4 regions of the Sphaerisporangium sp. NPDC005289 genome follow, and region 3 is predicted to be linked to each of the others. Evidence: riboswitches for the same ligand, from Rfam matches in the RefSeq annotation. Region 3 holds a riboswitch; each other region holds the start of a gene.
The links. Region 3 has a riboswitch for cyclic di-AMP ahead of ABZT47_RS32380 (hypothetical protein). Riboswitches for the same ligand answer to the same signal wherever they lie in the genome.
Positions count from the first base shown of each region.

Region 1: another riboswitch for cyclic di-AMP. It lies ahead of ABZT47_RS19215 (C40 family peptidase); the one in region 3 lies ahead of ABZT47_RS32380 (hypothetical protein).
Region 2: another riboswitch for cyclic di-AMP. It lies ahead of ABZT47_RS34985 (hypothetical protein); the one in region 3 lies ahead of ABZT47_RS32380 (hypothetical protein).
Region 4: another riboswitch for cyclic di-AMP. It lies ahead of ABZT47_RS04605 (CHAP domain-containing protein); the one in region 3 lies ahead of ABZT47_RS32380 (hypothetical protein).

Region 1 is NZ_JBEXGS010000010.1:104,990-110,666, reverse strand. It holds gene ABZT47_RS19225 (MFS transporter) at 1-1,226, opposite strand, end outside; gene ABZT47_RS19220 (metalloregulator ArsR/SmtB family transcription factor) at 1,223-1,798, opposite strand; cyclic di-AMP (ydaO/yuaA leader) riboswitch at 2,299-2,457, shown strand; gene ABZT47_RS19215 (C40 family peptidase) at 2,540-3,139, shown strand; gene ABZT47_RS19210 (hypothetical protein) at 3,771-4,700, shown strand; gene ABZT47_RS19205 (M48 family metallopeptidase) at 4,731-5,677, shown strand, end outside.
Region 2 is NZ_JBEXGS010000029.1:47,181-52,857, reverse strand. It holds gene ABZT47_RS35000 (ABC transporter permease) at 1-949, opposite strand, end outside; gene ABZT47_RS34995 (ABC transporter substrate-binding protein) at 961-2,559, opposite strand; tRNA gene ABZT47_RS34990 (tRNA-Lys) at 2,717-2,793, opposite strand; gene ABZT47_RS34985 (hypothetical protein) at 2,935-3,510, opposite strand; cyclic di-AMP (ydaO/yuaA leader) riboswitch at 3,847-3,994, opposite strand; gene ABZT47_RS34980 (OsmC family protein) at 4,965-5,363, opposite strand; gene ABZT47_RS34975 (hypothetical protein) at 5,394-5,669, opposite strand.
Region 3 is NZ_JBEXGS010000024.1:120,099-125,775, reverse strand. It holds gene ABZT47_RS32390 (DeoR/GlpR family DNA-binding transcription regulator) at 257-1,177, shown strand; gene galT (galactose-1-phosphate uridylyltransferase) at 1,174-2,247, shown strand; cyclic di-AMP (ydaO/yuaA leader) riboswitch at 2,379-2,517, shown strand; gene ABZT47_RS32380 (hypothetical protein) at 2,552-3,493, shown strand; gene ABZT47_RS32375 (site-2 protease family protein) at 3,649-4,956, opposite strand; gene ABZT47_RS32370 (response regulator transcription factor) at 5,203-5,677, shown strand, end outside.
Region 4 is NZ_JBEXGS010000002.1:410,682-416,358, forward strand. It holds gene ABZT47_RS04590 (endo-1,4-beta-xylanase) at 1-820, opposite strand, end outside; gene ABZT47_RS04595 (DUF6716 putative glycosyltransferase) at 989-2,182, opposite strand; gene ABZT47_RS04600 (hypothetical protein) at 2,197-3,183, opposite strand; cyclic di-AMP (ydaO/yuaA leader) riboswitch at 3,689-3,838, shown strand; gene ABZT47_RS04605 (CHAP domain-containing protein) at 3,851-4,558, shown strand; gene ABZT47_RS04610 (ABC transporter substrate-binding protein) at 5,155-5,677, shown strand, end outside.

The DNA of each region.
Region 1 (5,677 bases), on a different contig from region 3:
AGGCCGGTCAGGGCGAGCCCGGCCGTGACGACCCACATCGACGGACGGGTGCCGATGGCGCCGCCGAGCGCCCCGCCGAGGAGGGCGCCGAGCGGGATGGTGCCGTAGTTGACGAACTGCATGCTCACGGAGACCCGGCCGAGCAGGTGCCGGGGGACGTAGGTCTGGCGGAAGCCCGCCTTGATGATGTTGCCCGCCACCACGCCCGTGACCAGGACGAACCCGCCGGCCACCGCGACCGCCAGCCACGGGCCCCGGTGGGCCAGCGGAATGAGCAGGCCGAACGGCGCGCCGAGCGCCTCGAACACGATCATGGCGCGGGCGCTGCCGAGCCGCCTGGACACCCAGGTGGCGCTCGCGGCACCCGCCAGGCCGCCGACGCTCATGACCGCCATCAGCCCGCCGACCGCGCCGGGGCCGACGCCGACGTCGCGCACCAGGAAGACGACCAGGATGGCCTGGTATCCCATGAGCCCGAGGTTGCTGGCCGCCCCGAACACCGTGAGCACCCGCAGGTAGGGGTCGCGGGCGACGAAGCGCAGGCCCTCGCCGATCTCGCGTCGAAGCGTCGTGGCCCGCCGCTCGCGCGACACCGGGGCCTCGCGGGCCCTGATGCCGAGCAGGCACAGCGCCGAGACCACGAAGCTCGCCGCGTCGGCGAGCAGCGCGGTGACCGCGCCGAACACCTGGGCGACCAGACCGGCGGCTCCCGGGCCCACCACTTCGACGGCCGACTCGCCGCCCTGGAGCTTGGCGTTGCCCTCGGGCAGGTCGGCGGGGACGACGATCGAGGGGAGGTACACCTGGTAGGAGGTCTGGAAGAACACCTTGGCGGTGCCCGTGAGCAGCGCGACGGCCAGCAGATGGCCGACGGTCAGCACGCCTTGCCACGCGGCCACCGGGATGCTGAGGAACAGCAGGAACGACACGGCGTCGCAGATCAGCATCACGGGCCTGCGAGGCAGGCGGTCGACCCAGGCTCCGGCGGGCAGGCCGATGATCACCCACGGCACCCACGCCGCGGCGGTGAGCAGAGCGACCTCCAGTGTGGTCGCGTGGAGCGCGGTGATCGCGACCAGAGGCAGGGCAACCGAGGTGAGAGAGCTGCCGAAGCCGCTGGTGGTCTCGCCGACCCACAGCAGCCGGAAGTCGCGGTCGCGCAGCAGCCCCCAGCGGCCCCGGGATCGAGACGCGGCGGGCGCGGCCGCCGCGGTGAGGCCGTTCACGGCCGGCCCGGGACGCCGAAGGCGAACACGAACACCGGCTCGCGGGGCCGCCCGTCGTCGGGGATCTCCCGGGTGGCCCACCGGTTGAGGAGCTCCAGGAACTGCGCCTCGAACTCGTGCAGCTCGTCGGGGGTGAGCCGCAGCCACTTGTCGGTGGAGAAGGGGGCGTCCTGCCAGGCCGCCCGCTCGTCCTCGCTCGCGGCGTACCAGGCGCGGACCATGCTGACGTGGTGTTCGAGGTTGAGGGACGCCGCCGCGCTGGCGATGGCGGCGGTCGCGGGGTCGCCGCCGAAGTCGGACTCGCTCCAGCGCAGCTCGGCCGAGGACAGCCGCCACCAGCGCTCGCGCCGGTCGCGGGCGAGCTCGGGGGCCTCCTCGATGAGCTCGCTGCCGGCCAGGACGCGCAGGTGGTGGCTGGCGTTGGCGACGGCCTGCCCGGTGTGCTCGGCCAGCATGCTGGCGGTGCAGGGACCGTAGACCTTCAGCGCGTCCATGAGGCGCCGCCTCGTGGGATGCGACAGGGCGGCCAGCACCCGTGAGTCGGTGATCGTGCGTACGTCTTCATCGGCCATGCGCCCACTTTGACATGAGCAATGGACGTTGCACAACGGATATTGCGTAATTCTCATTGCGGAAGCACTGTTGCTGAATGATCGTTGCGGAACGGACGTCGTGGGTAACGGGTCTCGAGTGCGGAGCGTGACACGCGGGGGTGCGCATCCCGGTCCGCCGGGCGGGGCTAGGTGGACCGTTCCCTCTCCAAGATCCCTGAACGGGTGTGACTGATGTGACTTGTGTGACTCGCGTCAGGTGCCGTTTCGGGATATGTGAGGGGAATCACATACGGGTAACGGATGCGCTTGTTGTGCAGGGGTTTCCTGATTAAGAAGCCCCCTATTTGATCTATGTGACTTGGTCACGGCTTTGCCTCGATTTGGGGTTCTGTGTAACTTCTGGCCCGCGGCGAGCACGCCATGCCGTCGCGAACGGAGCCGGTCTTCCGACCGGCTCCACGCATGACAATCCAGCGGTCGCCGTCGCCCCAGTAAGGCGCGAGCCAGGACCCCAAAGGGGCGGTGACCTGCCGAATCCGTGCGGCAAGGAGCACGGAACCGGGGACCCAATTGATCCTGAACGCGGGATCAGGGGGTGAATCGACGCCTTGGCGTCGTAGGGCTACTTCCATGCCCGAATCCGTCAGCTAACCCGGTAGGCGTGAGTGGAAGAATCAAGGAGCGATCCTGTCCAGCACCACCCAGAACCCTCGTCTGTCGCGCATTGCCCGCTTCTCTCTCGGCGGTGTGGTGCTCACCATGACGGCCTCCGTGGGAGCCGTGGCGACGCAGGCGACGGCGGCTGACGCCGCCACGGCGGCACCGGCTCAGGGACCCTCAGAGCCGTCCGTCTACGGCCCGGCCGGGCTGATCGAGACACCGAGCATCACCGGGGCCTCCGAGCCCACCGGCACGGCCGCGGTGAGCGAGGCGAGCACATCCGGCACCTCCCGCACATCCAAGAGCAAGGCCAAAGTGAGCAGGGCCGCCCGGCAGCAGCTCAAGGCGCACACGGCCGTCGCGGTGGCGAAGAAGCAGATCGGCGACCCCTACCGCTGGGGCGCCAGCGGCCCGGGGGCCTTCGACTGCTCCGGCCTGATGCTGTACGCCTGGCGCAAGGCCGGTGTGAAGCTGCCCCGCATCGCCGCCAGCCAGTTCCGCACGGTGCGGAAGAAGGTGTCCTGGAAGAACCTCAAGCAGGGTGACCTGATGTTCTTCTACGGACTCGGCCACGTCGGCATGTACGTCGGGCACGGCAAGATGATCCACTCGCCGCACACCGGCGCGCGGGTGCGCATCGACAAGCTGTCGGGCTACCGGAAGGCGTCCTTCGTCGGCGCCGTCCGCCCCGGCGCCTGACCGGCGGGACCGTCGCGGCGTCGGCGCTGCCATCCAGCAATCGGATGACCAGGTCGGATTCCGCCTGCCGCTCCAGGTCGGCGCTGGACCCCCGCTTGACCCGCGGAACCACCCCCGCCCATCCAGGGCTCCGCTGGGTCGGGTGCGCCGGTCGCCCGTGCCGATCCGCTCCCGGTTCCCACGACGGGCCGGTCCGGTTTCCGGGCCGTCCCGGGATGTCGACCGGCGATTCCGGACCCTGACCGGCGGTGCTGGAAGCCGACCGGCGGTTCCGGAGGCCGATCTGCCTGCCGTTCCGGAGGCCGATCGGCGCGAGGATTCCTCCGGGAGAGCGTCTCCGAGAGGTGCCCCCGCTCCTCGAAGACCTTTCCAGGTGGTGCACATGCCCCTCGCGCCGGTCGTGAAGGCCCCGTCCGCTCCTCCCCCCTCGGAGCGGACGGGGCCTTCGCGCGTCCGCGCCGCGCCCCATCGGCGAGGCGCGACACGACCGGACGGGGCCTTCGCGCGTCCGTGCCCCGCCAGGCCGATGTGCCGCCGGGAAGTCGATACGGGTCCTCCGTCGGGACGCTGACGGGGGTCCGCCTCTGGGACGCCGATGTGGCCGGGAAGGACGAGCGAGTAGATTTCCCGCATGCGCGTCGTGTGGCTCTGGGCCGTCCTGGCGGGGTTGCTGACCGTGCTGACGGGGCCCTCCGCCGTCGAGGACGATCTCGGACGGCGGGCGCGGACGCTGATCGGCGAGCATCCGGAGATATGGTCCGGCGCGCGGACCTTCCGCGGCGACCTCTCCCTCGTGGTCGCGGCCCCCGGTGCCCTCACCGCCGCTGGAGCCCTCACGGCTTCTGGAACCACGGCCCCGCAGGCTGCGAAAACCTCCGCGACCAGGCCCGTCCCCGGAGGCGAAGCCGCCGCCGCGGCCTCCGGAGCCGCGTTCGCCGACCTGGCGCGCCGGGCCGACCGGGCGAGCCGGCTGGTCGCCCGCGTCGTGGGCCCGGTGCGTCCGCTGATCGCCGTTCCCGCCACGACCGAGCAGGCGGCCGTGCTGGCCGCCCCAGCGCAGGTGAACGGCCTGGCCGCGGTGGCGGGCGCCGACCGGGTGATCGTGGAGCCGCGGTCGTTCGCCCGCCTGACCGCCGCCGGCCGCGACGTCGTCCTCGCCCACGAGATCACGCACATCGCCACCGGGGCGGCGCTCGACGGGAGCACGCCCAAATGGCTGGTCGAGGGGTTCGCGGACTACGTCGGCTATCTCGACGCCGGCATCCCGGCGCGCCGGGCCGCGGCCGAACTGGCCGACGAGGTGCGCGCCGGACGGACGCCCGAACGGCTGCCCGGGCCGGAGGCGTTCGCCGCCGGCTCCGCGCGGCAGGCCCAGGCGTACGAGGAGGCCTGGCTCGCCTGCCGGTATGTCGCGGGGCGCTTCGGCGAACGCGCTCTGGTGAGCCTCTACCGTGAGTCCAGGCACGGGGACGTGCGGGCGGCGCTGTCCCGCACGCTCCGCATGAGCCTGGAGCGATTCACCGCCGCCTGGCGCGAGTACGTCCGAGACCAGCTCGCATGACCACGGTGGCGGCGCGGCGCAGGGGAGAGCATGGAGCGAAGTGACGAGACCGGCCGCGTGGCCGGCCCGGCGGGCGACGCCGGCGCGGATGCGCACGCCCGCACGGGCCCACCCGACGGTCCAGGCGCCGGCTCGGAGCGAGCGGTGAGCGGGGTGCGGGCGGCGGGGGGCGCGCTGGTGGGCCTGGGGGTGGCGCTGGCCGCCGTGGTGGCGGTGAGCACGCCGTGGCGCCCGCTGCCGGGCTCCGCGCCCGCCGTGGCGCCCGATCCCGCGCGCGACTTCACCGCGGCGCAGATCGCGCGCGCCGACGCCTTCGACGCGGCCGTGAACGTGCCGGTGTACCTGTCGCTGGCCGTGACGCTCGCCGTCGCGGGCGTGCTGGTCCTGACGCCCGTGGGCGCCTGGCTGGTGGGACGGCTCCCGGGCCCGTGGTGGGCGCGCGCCCTGCTCGGCGTCGTCGCGCTCTCGGCGGTGAGCCTGGCGATCAAGTGGCCGCTCGGCATGTGGTACGAGACGCGGCTGCGCGCCTACGGCCTGTCCACCCAGCAGTGGCCCGCGTGGTCGGCCGACCGGCTCAAGAGCTTCGCCGTCCAGACCGTGATCATCGCGATCATGGTGCTCGCGGTGGTCTGGCTGGCCCGCCGCGCCCCCCGCCGCTGGTGGGCGCCCGCCGCGGCCGGGGCGTTCCTGCTCACCGTCGCGGCGTCGTTCGTCTACCCCCTGGTCGTCGAGCCGTTGTTCAACGACTTCACGCCGCTGCCCGCCGGGCGGCTGCGCGACGATCTGGTCGCCATGGCCCGCCGCGACGGCGTCCCCGTCCAGGACGTGCTGGTCGCCGACGCCTCCCGCCGGACCACGGCGCTCAACGCCTACGTCTCCGGCTTCGGCGCCACCCGCCGCATCGTCGTCTACGACACGCTGCTGCGCGCCCCGGCCGGTGAGGTGAGGCTGGTCGTCGCGCACGAGCTGGGGCACGC
Region 2 (5,677 bases), on a different contig from region 3:
AGGCGGACCCCAGCCGGACGCGCGGGTCGAGCAGGCGGTAGACCAGGTCGGCTCCGAGGAAGATGAGCATGTAGAGGCAACCGAGCACCATCGCGGTGGTCTGCAGGGTCGGCAGGTCCTTGTCGACGGCCGACCGGAGCAGCAGCGCCCCTATCCCGGGATAGTTGAACAGCAGCTCGACCGTGACCAGGCTGCCCAGCAGGAACTGCAGCTGCACGCCGAGGGCGCTGGTCGCCGGAATCGTGGCGTTGCGCAGCACGTGCCGGCGCACCACCTGCACGCGCGTGAGGCCGCGCAACTCCGCCGCGCGGGCGTACGGGCTCTCCACGGCCGTCACGGTGCTCGCGCGGACGTGGCGGGCGACGTACCCGGTGCACAGCAGGACGAGCGAGAGCGCCGGCATGAGCAGGTGGCCGAGCGCCTGCACCGGGGTGGCCCCGGGCGGTATCTGGGCGGACGCGGGCAACCAGCGCAGTCTCACCGCGAACACCACCAGCAGGACCACCCCGGTGACGAACTCCGGCGTCGCGCCGAACGCCAGGCCCGCGACGCTGATCACCCGGTCCGCCGGGCGGTCGTGGTGAACCCCCGCGACCAGGCCGAGCGTCACCGCCACCGGCACCAGCAGCGCGAAGGCCAGCAGCGCCAGCAGCAGCGAGGCGCCGAGCCGGCCGAGGACCAGGTCGCGCACGGGGACACGGAGGGTGGAGGAGTCGCCCCACTGCCCGGTGAGGAAGCCGTGCAGCCAGTCGGCGTACCGGACCGGGAGCGGCCGGTCGAGCCCGAGCTGGGAGCGCAGGTCGCGCACCGCGGCCTCGCTCGCCTCACGGCCGAGGATGGTGCGGGCCACGTCTCCGGGGATCAGCTCGGTGGCCGTGAAGACGAGCACGGACACCACCAGCAGCGTGAGCGGGATCGCCGCGAGCCGCCGCAGCAGGAATCGTCTCATCGCGGGCCGCCCTAGATCCGGGACACCGACGTGAAGTCGACGTAGCTGGAGGGATGCGCCTGGATCCCGGCGAATCCGCCGTTGAAGGCCCGGACGCTGCCGCCCCAGACGCTGATGATCACAGGGACGTCCTCGTACAGCGTCCTGGCGATGATCTCGGCCTGGGCCTTGCGCGCGGTGTCGGTGGTCGCCCCGTCGTAGGCGGTGGCGGCGGCGTCCAGCACCGGGTTGGCGTACTTGGACCCGTTCCACACCCCGCCGCTCTTCACCATCGGGATGATGAACTGGCTCGGCACCGCCCGCCCGGCCCAGCGCACCAGGGTGGCCGGGCTGAACAGCCACGGCGTGTCCTTCTCCTGGTCGCCGCCGTAGAAGTCGGCGGAGGTGCGCTGGTCCAGCGTGACCTCGATGCCCACCTGCTTGAGCTGGTTCTGGATGACCAGGGCGTAGTCCTTGCCCGGCGGGTCGAAGGTCAGCGGGAAGGACAGCTTGGTCACTCCGGCGGCGGCGAGCAGCGACGCGACCTTGGCGGGGTCCTTGGCGCGCTGCGGGATGTCGGCCGGCGCCGCCGGGAACAGCGCGGCGAACAGGTGGTCGTTGGCGAGCGCCCCGATGCCGTCGTAGGTGGTGGCGTTCACACCCGGCCGGTCCAGGGCGTACGCGACGGCCTGGCGGACCTCCTTCCTGTCGAACGGCGCCTGGTCCACGCGCAGCGTCAGGGCGGTGAACCCAGTGCCCTCCACCCGGTCGACGGTGATGTCCCCGACGCCCTTCAGCGGGTTGACCAGGGCGGGAATGCTGAGAAGCTGGGCGTCTACGTCGCCGCCCTGCAGCGCGAGCAGATCCGCCTGGTCATCGGCGTAGAACTTGACCTCCACGCCGTCCAGGTACGGCTTGCCCCGATCCCAGTACCTCGGATTGCGGGTGAAGGTGGCGCCCTTGGCCGGGTCGTAGGAGGCGAGCACGAACGGGCCGGTGCCGATGGGCTTGGCGGTGAAGTCGCCCGCGTAGTCCTTCTTGAGGATCAGGGCGTTGTAGTTGCCGGCCGACACCAGATAGGGGAAGTCGGAGAACGGCCGCTCCAGCGTGAAGACGACCGTCCGGGGGTCCTTGACGCGCACGCCGCCCTGCGCGAGGACGGTGTCGAAGGCCGAGAGCGCGGCCGACTTGCTCTTCGGGTCGAGCAACCGGTCGAAGGACGCCTTGACGACCTCGGCGTCCAGCGGGGTGCCGTCGGAGAAGACCACGCCTTCGCGCAGGGTGAAGGACCAGATCTTGCCGCCGTCCTTGGCGGACCACGCCTCCGCCAGGCGCGGGACCAGCTTGTAGTCCCTGTCCAGCCAGATCAGGTAGTCGGCGACGAGCTGGGCGATCGCGATCGCCGTTCCGTCGTACATGGTGACCGGGTCCACCGCCGTGGGCGGCGGGGACGACCCCGCGCGGAGCACTCCGCCGCGCTTGGGCGTGCTCGGGAGGGAGCCGGACGGCCCGGCGTTCACGCCGGTGCTCGTGCCCGCGCCGCCCGAGCAGGCGGCGACCAGGGCGAGCAGCCCGGCGGCTCCTGACCCGGCCAGAAAGCGGCGCCGGTCGAACGGGTTGTCGTTGACCATGTGGACCACTATCCGAAGGGCGAATCATGATCGTCAAATGGCCGTTCAACTGGCTACCTCGAACCGACCGCAGCCCGCGCCGAGGTGACACAGGTCGGAAAACGACTGTGGGCACCCTCCCCATCGGGGAAGATGCCCAGGTCATCGGCGTTAACCGTGGTGCGCCGCCAGGGACTCGAACCCCGGACCCGCTGATTAAGAGTCAGCTGCTCTAACCAACTGAGCTAGCGGCGCGTTGACTACGGTGACTTTAGCAGTCCCGGCGAAGCTACGCACATCGGCGCCGGGGCGGCGTGCCGGTGCCAGGGGGAAGCACCGGCACGCCCATTTCCCGGGGGAAGCTGGTGGAAGAACCCGCAGGTGCGTGCGCGCGGGTCAGGGCGCGGAGGTGAGCGCCAGGGTCGGCTCGGCCGGGTCCTTGTCGTAGACGCCCCAGGCGCCGGCGGAGAACGGGACGGGCTCGTTCTTCTTGCCCGGGCCGCTGCCCCACTTGGTGATGACGTAGTCGACCTTGATGTGGCCGGCGCCGAAGCCGGTCACCATCAGGCTGGAGTCGCTGAAGTCGCCGCCGGTCAGCTCGGCGAAGGTCTTGCCGTCGATGTCGAGCATGACGCCGCTCTCGGAGGGGATGCCCGGGCCGCGGTCGCCGATGAAGAACGGCGCCTTCTTGCCGTTGTACATCACGTAACCCTCGGTGCCGAGCGGCCAGCACGGGCTGGCGAACAGCCCCTTCTGCATCGGCTTGCCGATGGCCGGCATGCCCGTGTCACCGGCGCGCCCGGAGGCGTCGTCCCAGAAGTAGGAGGCGGTGGTGGAGCCCTTCAACATGACTCGCTGGGTGGTCGCCGCCGCGACGCCGTCCTTGCGCTCGGGCGAGTTGGCGTGGGCCGCGGTGGCCGTGCCGACCGTCGCCGTGCACATCATCGCGGCACCGATGATGCTCGAAACCACACGACATTTGGGGGTGTTCGTGAAAAAAGACATGGGAGGTCAGGATCTTTCATCAGAAGACAAGGGACCCGGGCTCCGACTTCGGTCAAGAGGGTTCGGCGCCGGGAGAGGAAAGCGTTCTCTGAGGCACAAGCGGGTGGACAAGGGCATGGTCCATCGCTGCGCGAGCGCTTTTCTTACGTGGGTCTTTCGGGCGGTGGCGCTGGACGGCCACCATGTCGCAAGGCTGCGAATCGCCCGGCCGGCTCCTACAAGCCGACTGCTGTGCCGCTTCTGACGGCGAGATCCGGGCCTAGGGTCGCCCGGAGGACGGAGTGGGGCGGTGTGTCCACTCGAGTCTCCTCTCCAACGACGTCTACCGGGTTAGCTGACGGGTTCGGGCGTGGAGTTCGCCCTACCGCTGACGCGGATTCACCCCGAAGAACGTGGGTCCCCGGCTCCCGCGGGCCGGGTTCAGGCCCTTGGGACTCGACGTTCGGGCGGCGGCCTTCCGGCTGAAGACCAGGTCACCGTCCGATCTGGTACAAGACGTTACCGGTCAAGTCAGGACAAAGCAAACGATGTTTGTACAAAGCATCAGAAGATCTACCTATCATGCCGTAAGCCCCACATATCGGGCATTTTATGCGCCAGAGAAGGCCGACGAGGCTGACAGGCGATACCCGTGTTACTGCTGTGACCTGTGAGGTGCACCACCGCCTGGGCAAAACCTTTCTTCCCCCAAGCTCCACCCCTCCCGGCAAAGCCGCCACAGGTAAACAACTCCTCATGGCCCACGGCCAAGGGGCGCCCACGGAGCCCGGACGAACCCGCTGCGTCGCCCCGCTGCCGCCCCCCAGAGGCACCCGCAATGACCGGCGACGGCCGGAGAGTTGACCGGGCCCGTCGCCGTAACAGGGCGCCGACGCCACCGACCCGCTTCCCGCCGTGCCGGCGCCCGATGAAGACGGCCCAAGGCGGCGGAAGGGGAAGCGGCCCGAGGCGGGGCGAGAGCGTGGCCGCCCCGGCCCTAGGGTGCGGCAGAGGCGAGGAACGGTCCGAGGCTACGAAAGGGAGGAGCGGCCCAAGACGAGGCGGCCCAAGACGAGGCGGCCCAAGACGAGGACGAGCAGAGGTGGGGCGGCCGTACGGAGCGGGGGCGAAGGGAGGGCCGCGAAGTGGGGGTGGACATGAGTCGGGGCCGGACAGTCCCCCGCCTGTCCGGCCCCGACCACTTCACGGTCCAGCGCCGATGCCTTCCCCCAAACGCATCGGGCGGTCCCGCTGTTCGGACACGGTCCCCCACCGCGTCCTTATGGTGAAAGCTTCGCTGCGCCCCTCGGGCGCTGGTCGCATCCCCCTTGACCTGCCTTAACACTACATACCGGGGCCTGAGCTGCTCGTCATCGCACGGTATAGATTCGGTCTAAGTCGCGGGCATGACCGGGTACGGGATGACCCGGCGGGACGAGCGGCTATTCGGGGAGTTCGACGACGACCTCGGTGCCCTTCTGCAGCGACCGGCTGACGGTGCAGTGGCGCTCGTGCACCCGGTGGGCGACGGCGCGGAAGACCTCGTCCGCCTCGGGATCGCCCTCGGGGAGCTCGACGTCGTAGGTGATCGTGACCGGGCCGAGCAGTGTGGGCTCGACCTTCTCGGCCTGGACCGTCATCGCCAGCCGCACGAGGCGGTGGCCGCGCTTGGCGGTGAGCGGCTCGACGGTCACGATGTTGCAGCCGCCCACCGCGGCGAGCAGCAGCTCGACCGGGGTGAAGACGCCTTCGTCGTCGCCACTGCCCATGACGATCTCCGCTCCGCGCCCGTTGCGGGCCACGAAGCCGTTCTCAGTACGCTCAACATTCACCGATGCCATGCCTGGAGCCTAGGAGCAGGCGGGGCGTCTTCAGGCGTCGGGGTGCTTGGACAGGTAGGAGAGGTAGACCGGCCGCAGCGCTTCGCCGAGCTCTCCCTCGCCGGAGGCCATGGCGTCGCTGAGAAGCGCCGAGACCCTGCTGAGGTCGTTGGCCGTCTCCTCGGAGTGACCGCTCGCCGCCTCGGCCGCCGGGATCACCTTGAGCAGGTCCCACAGGAAGCCGAAGTCGCCGTGCGTGACCGCATAGTGCACCGCCCTGTCGTGCAGTTCCCTGGGCGACAGCGACTGCAGCTCGTCCCGGTCCATACGGGCTC
Region 3 (5,677 bases):
CCGTGGTTGGCCTTCCTCTTCTTGCGGGCCCGGCTCTTGCGCGCGCGTCTCGCCATCTCGGCCTCCCCATCGGTACGGGTCGTGCTCCCCACCATGCATCCGCGCCCGAACCGGTACAAGGCCCAAACGCCAAAGAAAGCCCCCCAGAGCCGCCACCCGGGACCGTCCACCCGCCCCACCATCGCCCCTCACGTTCCAACAAGATGCAGGTCAGATTATGTAGTATTTTGATGGAACTTGGTGGAGAGGTGAGGCGATGCTGGCTCAGCAACGGCAGCAGGCGATCCTCGAGCGCGTCCGCAGGAGCGGCGCGGTACGGGTCGCCGACCTGGTGCGCGAGCTCGGGGTGTCGGACATGACGATCCGCCGCGACCTTGAGGCGCTGGCCGAGCGCGGGCTGGTCGACAAGGTGCACGGCGGCGCCACCGCCACCGGCGCGGGGTCCACCGAGGAGCCGGGCTTCGCGGCCAAGTCGGTGCGCCAGCAGGCCGAGAAGGAGGCGATCGCCCGCCGCGCCGCCGAGCTGGTGCGCCCGGGCAGCGCGGTCGCGCTGTCGGCCGGCACGACCACCTGGACCCTGGCCCATCACCTGGCCGACGTCCCCCACCTCACGGTCATCACCAACTCCGTCCAGGTCGCCGACGTCTTCCACCGGGCCGGGCGCGCCGACCAGACCGTCGTGCTCACCGGAGGGGTGCGCACGCCGTCGGACGCGCTGGTGGGGCCGGTCGCCGTGGCGGCCATCCGCGCGCTCAACGTCGACACGCTGATGCTCGGCGTGCACGGCATGAACCCCAGGGCGGGCTTCACCACCCCCAACATCCTTGAGGCCGAGACCGACCGCGAACTGGTCGCGGCGGCGCAGCGGCTGGTCGTGCTGGCCGACCACACCAAGTGGGGCACCGTCGGCATCAGCACGATCGCCAAGCTGGACGAGGCGCACGTCGTGATCAGCGACACCGGCCTGCCGGAGGAGGCCAGATCGGCGCTGTCCGAGCAGGCCGGCACGCTGCTGCTGGCCGACCCTGCGGGGACGGCGCCATCGACCGAGCCGGCGCGCGACGCCGGCGGGTCCGGACGCGCGAACCGCGCTCCGGGAACAGAACGGGCGGCCCGGGCCGCCGACACGACAGGACAGGCGGCTCAGCCGGCCGCCGGACAGGAGGTGGCCCGGTGAAGCGGACCGTCACCCAGCTCGCCGATGGGCGAGAGCTCATCTACTTCGACCACGACGAGAGCGCCGACCGCGGCGCCGCCGACACCCGCGAGCTGCCCCCGCGCCCCGCGGCCTCGGAGCTGCGGTACGACCCGGTGATGGACGAGTGGATCGCCATCGCCGGGCACCGCCAGGGCCGCACGTTCCTGCCCCCCACCGACGAATGCCCCCTGTGCCCCTCCCGGCCGGGCCACGCGACCGAGATCCCCGCCGCCGACTACGACGTCGCGGTGTTCGAGAACCGTTTCCCGTCCTTCAGCTTCAACCTGGGCCACTACGAGGACGTGGGCGGCCTGAGCGAGGTGCGGCCCGGCGTCGGCCGGTGCGAGGTGGTGTGCTTCACCTCCCGGCACGACTCCTCCTTCTCCCGGCTGTCTCCCGAGCAGGTCGATCTGGTGCTGGTGGCGCTCGCCGACCGCACCGACCACCTCTCGCGGCTGGACGGCGTGGAGCAGGTGTTCCCGTTCGAGAACCGCGGCGCCGAGATCGGCATCACGCTGGCGCACCCGCACGGCCAGATCTACGCCTATCCGTACGTGACGCCTCGCACGCGGCAGATGCTGGCCTCGGCGGCCCGCTACCGCGAGCGCACGGGCGGCGACCTGTTCGCGGACGTGCTGGCCGCCGAGCGCAAGGCCGAGACGCGCGTGGTCGCCTCCAACGAGCACTGGACGGCGTTCGTCCCCGCGGCGGCGCGGTGGCCGTTCGAGGTGCACGTCTACCTCAACCGCAGGGCGGCCGACCTTCGCGAGCTGGACGCCGAGGAGCGCGCGGCCTTCGGCCCGCTCTACACCGACGTGCTGCGGCGGCTGGACGGGCTGTTCGGGGTCACCATGCCCTACGTCGCGGCCTGGCACCAGGCGCCCGTGCGCACCGGGCGCGACCTCGCCTACCTGCACCTGCAGCTGTTCAGCATCCGGCGGGCGGCGCAGAAGCTGAAGTACCTGGCCGGGTCGGAGTCGGCGATGGGCGCGTTCGTCAACGACGTGCTGCCCGAGGAGGCCGCCCGGATGCTGCGCGAGCAGCCGTGACCGCGCCCGCCCTGGACGGCCCGCCGCGGGCGCGGCGGCGGTGACCACGCGCACGCCACGTCGGGGGACGTCACCTCCGGGGTCGCCATAAATACGGATCTACCACTACCATCCATCAGACACCGGCCGTAACGGCCGGTCCGCCTAATCCCAGGTGCCCCGCCTGGGAGCCGGGGACCCATCGGTTCCTCTGGGGTGAATCCACGCGTGTGGTAGGGCGTCTCCGGCCCGAACCCGTCAGCTAACCCGGTCGGCAGATGGAGAGGAGCGGGCTCTGCCCCTGTCTTCCGGCCGCCACGGTTCCGTGGCCGCCTGCGCTCTGATGGTGGCCGCCCTGGTGCTCGGCCCGTCCACGGCCGGCGCCGCCGCCCCCAAACCCACCGAGAAACAGCTCAAGGCACAGCTCGCCGCCCTCGGCAAGCAGGTCGACAAGCTGATCGCCCAGTACAACGCCAAGCGCGTCGCGGTCGCCAAGGCCAAGGACGCGGAGAAGAAGGCCCGTGAGCGGCTGAAGGCCGCGGAGACCGAGCTCACCGCCTCCGAGGGCCAGGTGGGCGACATCGCCCAGCTCAGCTACCAGGCGGGCAGCGGCCTCGGCATGATGCGCGAGCTCATGTCGCCCGGTTTCGGCGGCGCCGCGATGCTGCAACAGCTCCAGGCCGAGCAGTCCGCCGAGATCGGCCGATATGCCACGGCCCGTGACGCCCGCAAGAAGGCGGCCGACGACGCGGCCGCGCTGACCGACGGCCTGCGCGACGACGTCGTCGAGGTGACCGCCCAGCGCAGGGACGCCGAGAAGCTGATCGGCCAGATCAAGGACAAGCTGGACCGGCTGGTGCCCACCGCCCCGGGCAAGCAGGCCAACGGCAGCTGGGCGCCCGAGCTGCCGGCCGGGAGCGAGAACATCACCCCGCGGATGCGGCTGATGCGCGCCGAGGTCAAGGACCACTTCCCGCTGCGGTTCCCCGTCGGCTGCTACCGCCCCGAGAACAGTGGCGAGCACCCGCTGGGCCGGGCATGCGACTTCATGCTCAGCTCCGGCGGGGCGATGCCCTCGCCCGCCGGCGTCGCGATGGGCGAGCAGATCGCCGCCTGGGCCATCAAGAACGGCGGCAAGCTCGGCGTGAAGTACGTGATCTACCGGCAGCGGATCTACAACCTGGGCTTTCCCGGCTGGCGGTCGATGGCCAACCGCGGCGGGATCACCGCCAACCACTTCGACCACGTGCACATCTCGATGTACTAGCCGTCCGGCCGTCTTGCCGCCGGTGAAAGTTCCATCCGGACACTCGCCCGGAGGATGTATTACGGTGACCCGCCGCCCGGTGACCGGGCGGCGGGCGTGGCACCGCGACGTGCCTGCGGGGCGCCTGCCGCGCGGCCCGGCGCCGGTGGGGCCGATCAGCCCGGCAGGCGGATGGGGTTGACGATGTCGGCGTAGATGAGCAGGCTGCTCATGGCGATCAGGAAGATCGCGACCGTGTACGTCAGCGGCAGCGCCTTGGCGATGTCCACGTGCCCCGGCATCGGGCGGCGGCGCACCCGGGCGTAACCGCGCTTGATGCCCTCCCACAGGCCGCCGGCGATCTGGCCGCCGTCCAGCGGCATCAGCGGGATCAGGTTGAACATGCCGATCGCGAGGTTGAACCCGGCCAGGAGCTGGATGAAACCGGCGATCTTGTTCTCCAGCGGGATGGCCGCCGCGGCGATCGCGCCGCCCAGGCGCCCGGCGCCGACGACGCTCTGCGGGCTGTTGAGGTCACGCTCGGCGCCGCCGAAGGCCGCCTGCCAGACCCCGACGAGCCTCTGCGGCAGTTGCAGCAGTGCCGAGCCGGTGCGCCTGACCAGGTCGGCCATGGCGCCGACGACGTACCCGAGCCCTTGCTTCTCCACGACGAGGGTGGGGCTGACGCCGAGGAAGCCGACGTTCTTGTCCAGCTTCTCCGGGTCGTCGAGGGAGGGGCGATCTTGCGCGATGAGCGTGGCGTTCAGCGTCATCGGCTTGCCGTCGCGCTCGATGCCGATGGCGACCGGGCCTGCGCCATGGGTGCGGATCAGCGTACTGGCGTCGTCCCAGGAGTTCACCGGCCTGCCGCCGAACGAGACGATCTTGTCCTTGGCCCTGAGCCCGGCGAGCGCCGCGGGCGTGGACCGGTGGGCCGGGGTGCACTGCTGGCCCTTCTCCTGCTCGGCCACGGTGACGACGCACTTTGAGACCTCGGCGACCACGGGCTTGGGCACCGAGATGCCGAAGCCCATCAGCACGATGGCGAACAGCACGAAGGCCAGCACGAAGTTCATCGCGGGACCGCCGATGAAGATGATGACCTTCTGCCACCAGGGCTTGCGGTACAGGACGCGGTCGGCGTCGCCGGGCTTGACCTCCTCCAGCGCCGCCTGCCTGGCGCTCTCGATGAGCGCCTGCCACGGCCCGGTGGAGATGTTGCGAAGCTTGTTCGGATCATCGTTGGGCCGGGGAGGAAGTGCCCCGATCATGCGGATGTAGCCGCCCATCGGAATCCACTTCAGGCCGTATTCGGTATCGCCGCGGCGGCGCGACCACATCGTGGGCCCGAAACCGACCATGTACTGCGTGACCTTGACGCCGAAGAACTTCGCGGGCACCAGATGGCCCAACTCGTGCAGGGCAATGGACACGGCCAACCCGACGAAGAAGATGAGAAACCCGGCCACTGCGAGCCAGCTCATAGGTGCTACCCCCACGTCGGAGAAGATGCCTTCTGTTTGGATTGCCCGTTCCGAGCGTAACCGAACGCGCGAGGGCTTCGGCCGCCGCCGGAAAACAACACTCAACGACCAAGCGTAGGAGTGACTTGCGCGCGGTGGAGCGAATCGGGAGACTGCATTGACGGTACGCAATCATGTAGACACCGTGGGATATGAGTCGGCGTAGCATAATTTGCCGGTTCTGTTCCCAAGGACCAAGGGAGCACCTTGATACGCATCCTGGTTGCCGAACACCTACCTCTCGTCCGCCGGGGCCTCGTCGCCTCGCTGAACGGCGAGAAGGATCTCATGGTGATCGCCGACGTCGCCTCCGGCGAATACATCGTGCCGGCAGCCATGGAACTCACCCCGGACGTGGCGGTGGTCGACGTCGACCTCCCCGACGTCGACGGGCTCACCGCCGCCGCGCGCCTGCACCAGAAGGCGCCGCGCTGCAAGGTGCTGCTGCTGTCGGCGCGGCCGAACCCCGGGCAGGTGCGCCGGGCCTTCGCCGCCCACGCGCTCGGCTTCCTGAGCACGAACGTGGCGCCCGAGCATCTGGCCGACGGCATCCGCCGCGTCGCCTCCGGGCGCAAGGCCGTCGACTCCGACCTCGCCATCGCGGCGCTCACCTCGGCCGACAACCCTCTCACCCCCCGCGAGCAGGACGTCCTGCGCATCGCCGCCCAGGGCGCCTCCTCCA
Region 4 (5,677 bases), on a different contig from region 3:
TCTGGACGTCCACGCCGAGCGCGGCGAACTGGGCGATGGTCTGGGCGTAGGCCGCCGGCAGCGGCGCCGTCGCGGAGAAGTGCGACTCCAGTCCGACGCAGTCGATCGGCACGCCCCGCGTCTTGAAGTCCTTGACCATGGCCAGCACGCCGCGGGTCTTGGCGGCCGCCGGATCCTCGATGCCGTAGTCGTTGAGGCACAGCCGGGCGGCCGGGTCGGCCGCGCGGGCGGCCCGGAAGGCCGTCTCGATGTAGGAGTCGCCGAGGCGCCGCTGGAACAGGCCGGGGCGCACGCCGCCCGAGTCGGCGAACGCCTCGTTCACCACGTCCCAGCTGTGGATCTTCCCTCGGAAGTGGCCGGCCACCGCGGCGATGTGGGCGGTGAGCGCCTGGTAGGTGTCCTGGGCGGTCGACAGGTTGCCCGTCCAGGCCGTGTGCGGGGAGTCGACCAGGCTGTGCCCGCGCACCCGCATGCCCTTGCTCTGGGCGTGGGCGACGATGGCGTCGGCCGGCGTGAAGTTGAACTGGCCGCGCACCGGTTCCACCGCGTCCCAGTGCATCTCGTTCTCGGGCGTCACCGAGGTGAACTCCCGGTCGAGCACGGCCGCGTAGGGCGCCTCGCCGAGATGGGAGGCGCCGACGGCGGCGCCGAAGTAGCGGCCGGTGGCCGCGGCCGCCCCTCCCAGCGTGGCGGCCGCGGCGCCTGCCGGGGCCGCCGTCAGCGGTGGTGAGGCCACCGCGCCGATGACCGCGAAGGCGGCGATCGCCGCGCGCGCGAGAGGGCGGCGCATGGCGACCTCCGACCCGGGGTTTCCCGCCATGACCGTCCTCCCGTCACCAGGGGCGCTGACGTCACTGATTGTGACCGCACGCCGGGAGTTGTCAACGTGGCGCGTCGTGTTCCGCAGGGCGGACGGGGGTCGCAGCGCCCATGCCACCACTGATGCGGACGGGGCGGCGCGAAAGTTTCACGCCATCCCGTCCGGTGTTCAGCCCAGCGCCTTGAGGTAGCGGCGCACGCGGCGGCTCGCGCGGTAACCGGCGCGCAGCACGTTCGGCGGCACCTCCACCCGCAGGCGGGCCCGCCGCCGGGCGGCCGCGTGCTCGGGTCCGGTGAGCAGCGGCCGCACCGGGGCGAGCCGCCCCGCGCGCGCCTCGGCGATCAGGGCGCCGAGCCTGGCCACCCAGTCGCTGGTGGCCGGATCGTGGAAGTAGTTGGCGTCGCACCAGGCGGCCGCCGGGTGCCGCAGGTCGCCGCGCGCCAGGTCTTCCAGGGTGCCCAGGCACCCGCTGTCCTCGAACACCAGGTTGATCATCTCGGCGCTGACCCCGAAGTCCGACAGGACCAGCAGCGGGACGCGGCCGGCGATCGCCTCCAGGGCCGCGGTGGAGCTGACCGTCACGAACCCCGCCGCGGCGGCCAGGTGCTCGTGCATGGCGCCGGCGGCGAAGCGCACCGAGCCGGGGCGCACCGCGCCGGCCTCGGCCAGCGACCGCCATAGGCGCTCGTAGTGATAGCGCTCGTTGTGGGTCTGGCGCTCGTTCTCAAGAGCGCGCAGCTTGACCACGACGTCCAGGCCCGGACGCGCCTCGGCCAGCCGGGCGAGGGCCAGCAGGATGCTCTCGCGGTCCTCGCGCCGCTTGGGCACCTTAGCCTGGGTGGCGAACACCAGGCGGTCGCCCGTCCCGCCGCCGGCCGTCCGATGGTCCAGGTAGGGCAGGCGGGCCAGGGCCATCGACCCGGTGGCGCCCAGTTCCCTGCCGATGCGGCCGAACTCCTCCACCTCCCTGCCGCTGTGCACGACGAACAGGTCGCAGGCCCCGCGGTACAGCCAGGCCTTCTCTGTGGCGGGGATGGAGATGCCCGGCAGCCCCGACACCAGCACCGGCCGCGGCGAGAGCCCGCCGAGCACGTCGCCGGCCAGCACGTCGACCACCGGTCCTGTGCAGGCCAGCAGGATGGCGTCGGGCCGGTCGCGCTCGGCGATGCGGCGCAGCGCCCGCGCCGACACCACGGCGGGCGGCTCCCCCGCGCCGGAGCGGGTGCCGCTGACGGCGGCGGTGATCTGGGCCGGGGACGGCACGATCGGCGTGCGCACGACGGCCAGCGTCGATGTCCAACCGGTCGGTAGCTGGTCGAGAAGACCCGCCGCCCATTTCAGATACGAGTCCGAATCGGCCACAGCGAGAACCCGGCTCAAGGAGAAGCCCTTTCGTGCGCGAACATCTGGAGATGCGATCGGAGGGAGACCGACGCGGAGGGAGTCCACCAGTCGTCGGGCACCTCCACGGTCTGGACGGGCACCCCTCGGGCGGCGAGCAGCACGCGCAGCGAGGTGACGGCCGTGGACGGGAGGCTGAGAACGCGCTGGCCGGGGCGCAGGTCGCGCAGGGTCATCTCGACCGGCGCCCCGGCGTCGTACACGGTGACCCCGGGGTGGTCGCGGACCGCGGCCAGGTCGCCGGGGTCCTCCCTGCGGTGCGGGTAGTACGCCAGCGGCCCTTCGAGGGCGAACAGCCACGACAGGTAGCGGTCGCGGTGGATCAGCCCGTTGCGCACCAGCGAGGTGCCGAGGACCACCGTGTTCTCGCGGGGCCGGGGGTGGGCGACCACCGGCTGGGAGCGCAGCCAGGCGAAGTCGTGGGTGACCAGCTCGGCCCCGAGCCCGCGCACGGCGTCGGCCAGGGCGGCGGGGACGGGCAGGGCGGTGAAGACGGTGAGCCGTCCGGCCCTCGCCGCGGCGCGCAGGCGGATCCCCGCGGCGACGCCCAGGGCCAGGCGGGAGGGCTTGGCCGTGGCGCGGGCGCGCAGCAGAGGGGTGGCCAGACCCGCGGTCAGCAACTCCAGCAGGCGGATGGTGGCCAGGCCGTCGTCGACGATGACCATGCGGGTGGGGAAGGCCGTCAGCGAGGTGAGCTGCATCCTGCCGGAGAAGGCGTCCCCGAGGACCCAGGCCTCGCGGCGGCCGGGACGGGGCATGCCCTGATCGGCGGCCTGGATGCTCAGCCCGGCCGGCAGCTCCAGCGCGTCCAGCTCGGCGCGGGTGACGCGCAGGCCGGGCAGCTTGCCGCGGGTCACCACGCGGGTGCCCGGCCCGATCAGCCCCGCGTGCCGCGCCTCGACCGCGCACAGCAACTGGAGCGGAGACTCCACCCAGGCGACGGCCGACCCCTGCTCCCGCACGCGGCTTCGACCGTTCCTCTCCACGCCGGGCATTGACACGTTCACGACGCATGCAACCTAGCCCCGCGACCCTACGTAATAGGGAACAGACGATGAACGGCGGCCGACGGCGGCCCGGCCGTTGTCGGATGAGAGCGGCTCCCAGGCGTCACATGGGCAACGCGGGCCCCACTTGACACAGAAGGCGTCGCAGGCTCCGAGTATCACTGGGCCCGGACGGCCCCGGAGGCGTGTCCGCGCCCGCAGGGCCCGGATCGGCGGCACCGTACCCGCGTCGCGGCAGGTCAACCGCGCCCAACGCGCATTCTCGCCGGACCGCGTGCCTGGCTTTGCCATGAGAAGGCCAGAACGGACGAGAGCTTTGTCCCACTTGCATGTGGTTTGTCCGATGTATTACTCTCGGAGGAATCCCGGCACGGGAGACCGCTTCTCTGAGCGACCCGCCCGTGCCGCCGATATCGCCCGGCGCGGCCGGTCCTCTGCGGAGAGACCCCTCTCCCACCGTCACGCGCCTCCGTCGAGTCCGCGCCCACGCGGAGCCGGGGACCCACCTTCTTGGGGTGAATCAGGCGCGCCCGCCCACGGACGCGCCCGTAGGACGAACCTTCACGTCCGAACCCGTCAGCTAACCCGGTAGGCGGCAGGAAGAAGGAGTCTCAGCTTGTCCATGTTCGTCACGACCGTACATCGGCTTCTGGATGCCCCGAAGAACCAGTTGAAGGCCGTCGCGTTCGGCGGGCTCGTGCTCGCCCAGGTTGTCACCGGCACCGCCCTTGCGGCGAACGCCGACTCCTCTCCCCAGGCCGACGCCGCCTCTCCCAAGAGCGGCATCGTCGCCGTCGCGCGGCAGGAGGCGGCGAAGGCGGGGCTGCCGTCCCGGCAGGTCTCCGCCGAGCAGTTGCTGGCACTGGCCGAGAAGCAGGTCGGCATCAGCGAGAACGGCAGCGGCGGCGGCACCAAGTTCCACGCCTGGTACATGAGCTCCCCGCGCGCCAGGGAGACCGTGGCGCGCGACAGCGGCACGATCGCCGACTACGCCGACGCCGCCTGGTGCGACATGTTCGTCTCCTGGGTGGGCGCGCAGATGGGCCTTCAGGACACCGTCGGCGCCGACGCCTACACCGTCGCCCACGCCAAGTGGTTCGCCGCGCGGGACCGCTGGGGCACCACGCCCAAGCCCGGCGCGGTCGTGTTCTTCTCCTTCAACGGCGACAAGAGCATCAACGGCATCGAGCACGTCGGCTTCGTCATCAAGGACAACGGCGACGGCACCATCCGCACGGTCGAGGGCAACACCGACGGCGGCAAGGTCGAGATCCGCACCAGGCCGGCCTCGCAGATCGTCGGATACGGCTACCCCGGCTACGCCGCCTGACCTCGGCGGCCCGCCGCCCTCGTTCCACCTTTCCGCGGCGTCCCGCCCGCCTCCCCGCGAAGGACGCCTCCCGGCGCCGCACGGCCGGCCCACTCCCCCGGCCGCGCGGCGCCGGCGCTCGTTCCCATCACTCCGGCGAGCCGGCCGGAACGCCGCGCAGCCCGCGCGCCGCGCCCCCAGGACCTCGGCGGAGCCCGCGCGCCGTGGCCCAGGAGCCCGGCGAAGCCCGTGCGCCGTGGCGCATGGATGATTTGCGCCCGACTGTGCCGAAGCGGTGGGAGCGCTCCCAATGCTGCGAAAGGGCCTTATGGGGGCTACTCTACGGTTTTCTCAGCGCTAACCGCCCCAGGAGTAACAGTTAGGTTTCGGCATATTGACGCCAGCATTGCCCGTCGGGGACCCTTCGTGGGAGCGCTCCCAAATATCGCTCGCAGGCTCACCCCCGCGAGATCACGACTGAGGGATCCAGCACATCGTGGGCCCGACTGTCGGGGCCGGCCCTCGATGCACCTCCCAAAGATCGGGCAACCACCTGAGAGGGGTCCGGAATGATGAACAATATGCGCCGCGGGAAGACACTCGCGGTCGCATCGGTGATGACGGTCGCACTCGGCATCACCGCCGCGTGCAGCTCCGGCGGGGACGGCGGGAACACCAGCACCGGTGGCTCGTCCTCGGCCGCGGCCGAGAAGATCACCCTTACGCTGCAGACCTTCGGCGGCGGGACCAACTTCGGCTACAAGGCCGCGGTCGCCAAGTGGAACAGCGATCACCCCAACGTTCAGGTGAAGTACAACAACCTCACCGACAGCTTTGAGAACGTCTACTGGCCGCAGATGCTGCAGTGGCTGCAGTCGGGCACCGGCGCCGGCGACGTGGTCGGCATCGACGAGGGCGGCATGGGTCTGGCCAAGGCCCGTCCCCAGTTCTTCACCGACCTCGGCCAGTACGGCCTGCAGAGCCGCCAGGCCGACTTCCCCGCCTGGAAGTGGGAGAACGGCATCAACACCGAGGGCAAGCTGTTCGCCCTCGGCACCGACGTCGGCGGCATGAGCATCTGCTACCGCTCCGACCTGTTCAAGCAGGCCGGGCTTCCCACCGACCGCGACGAGGTCGGCA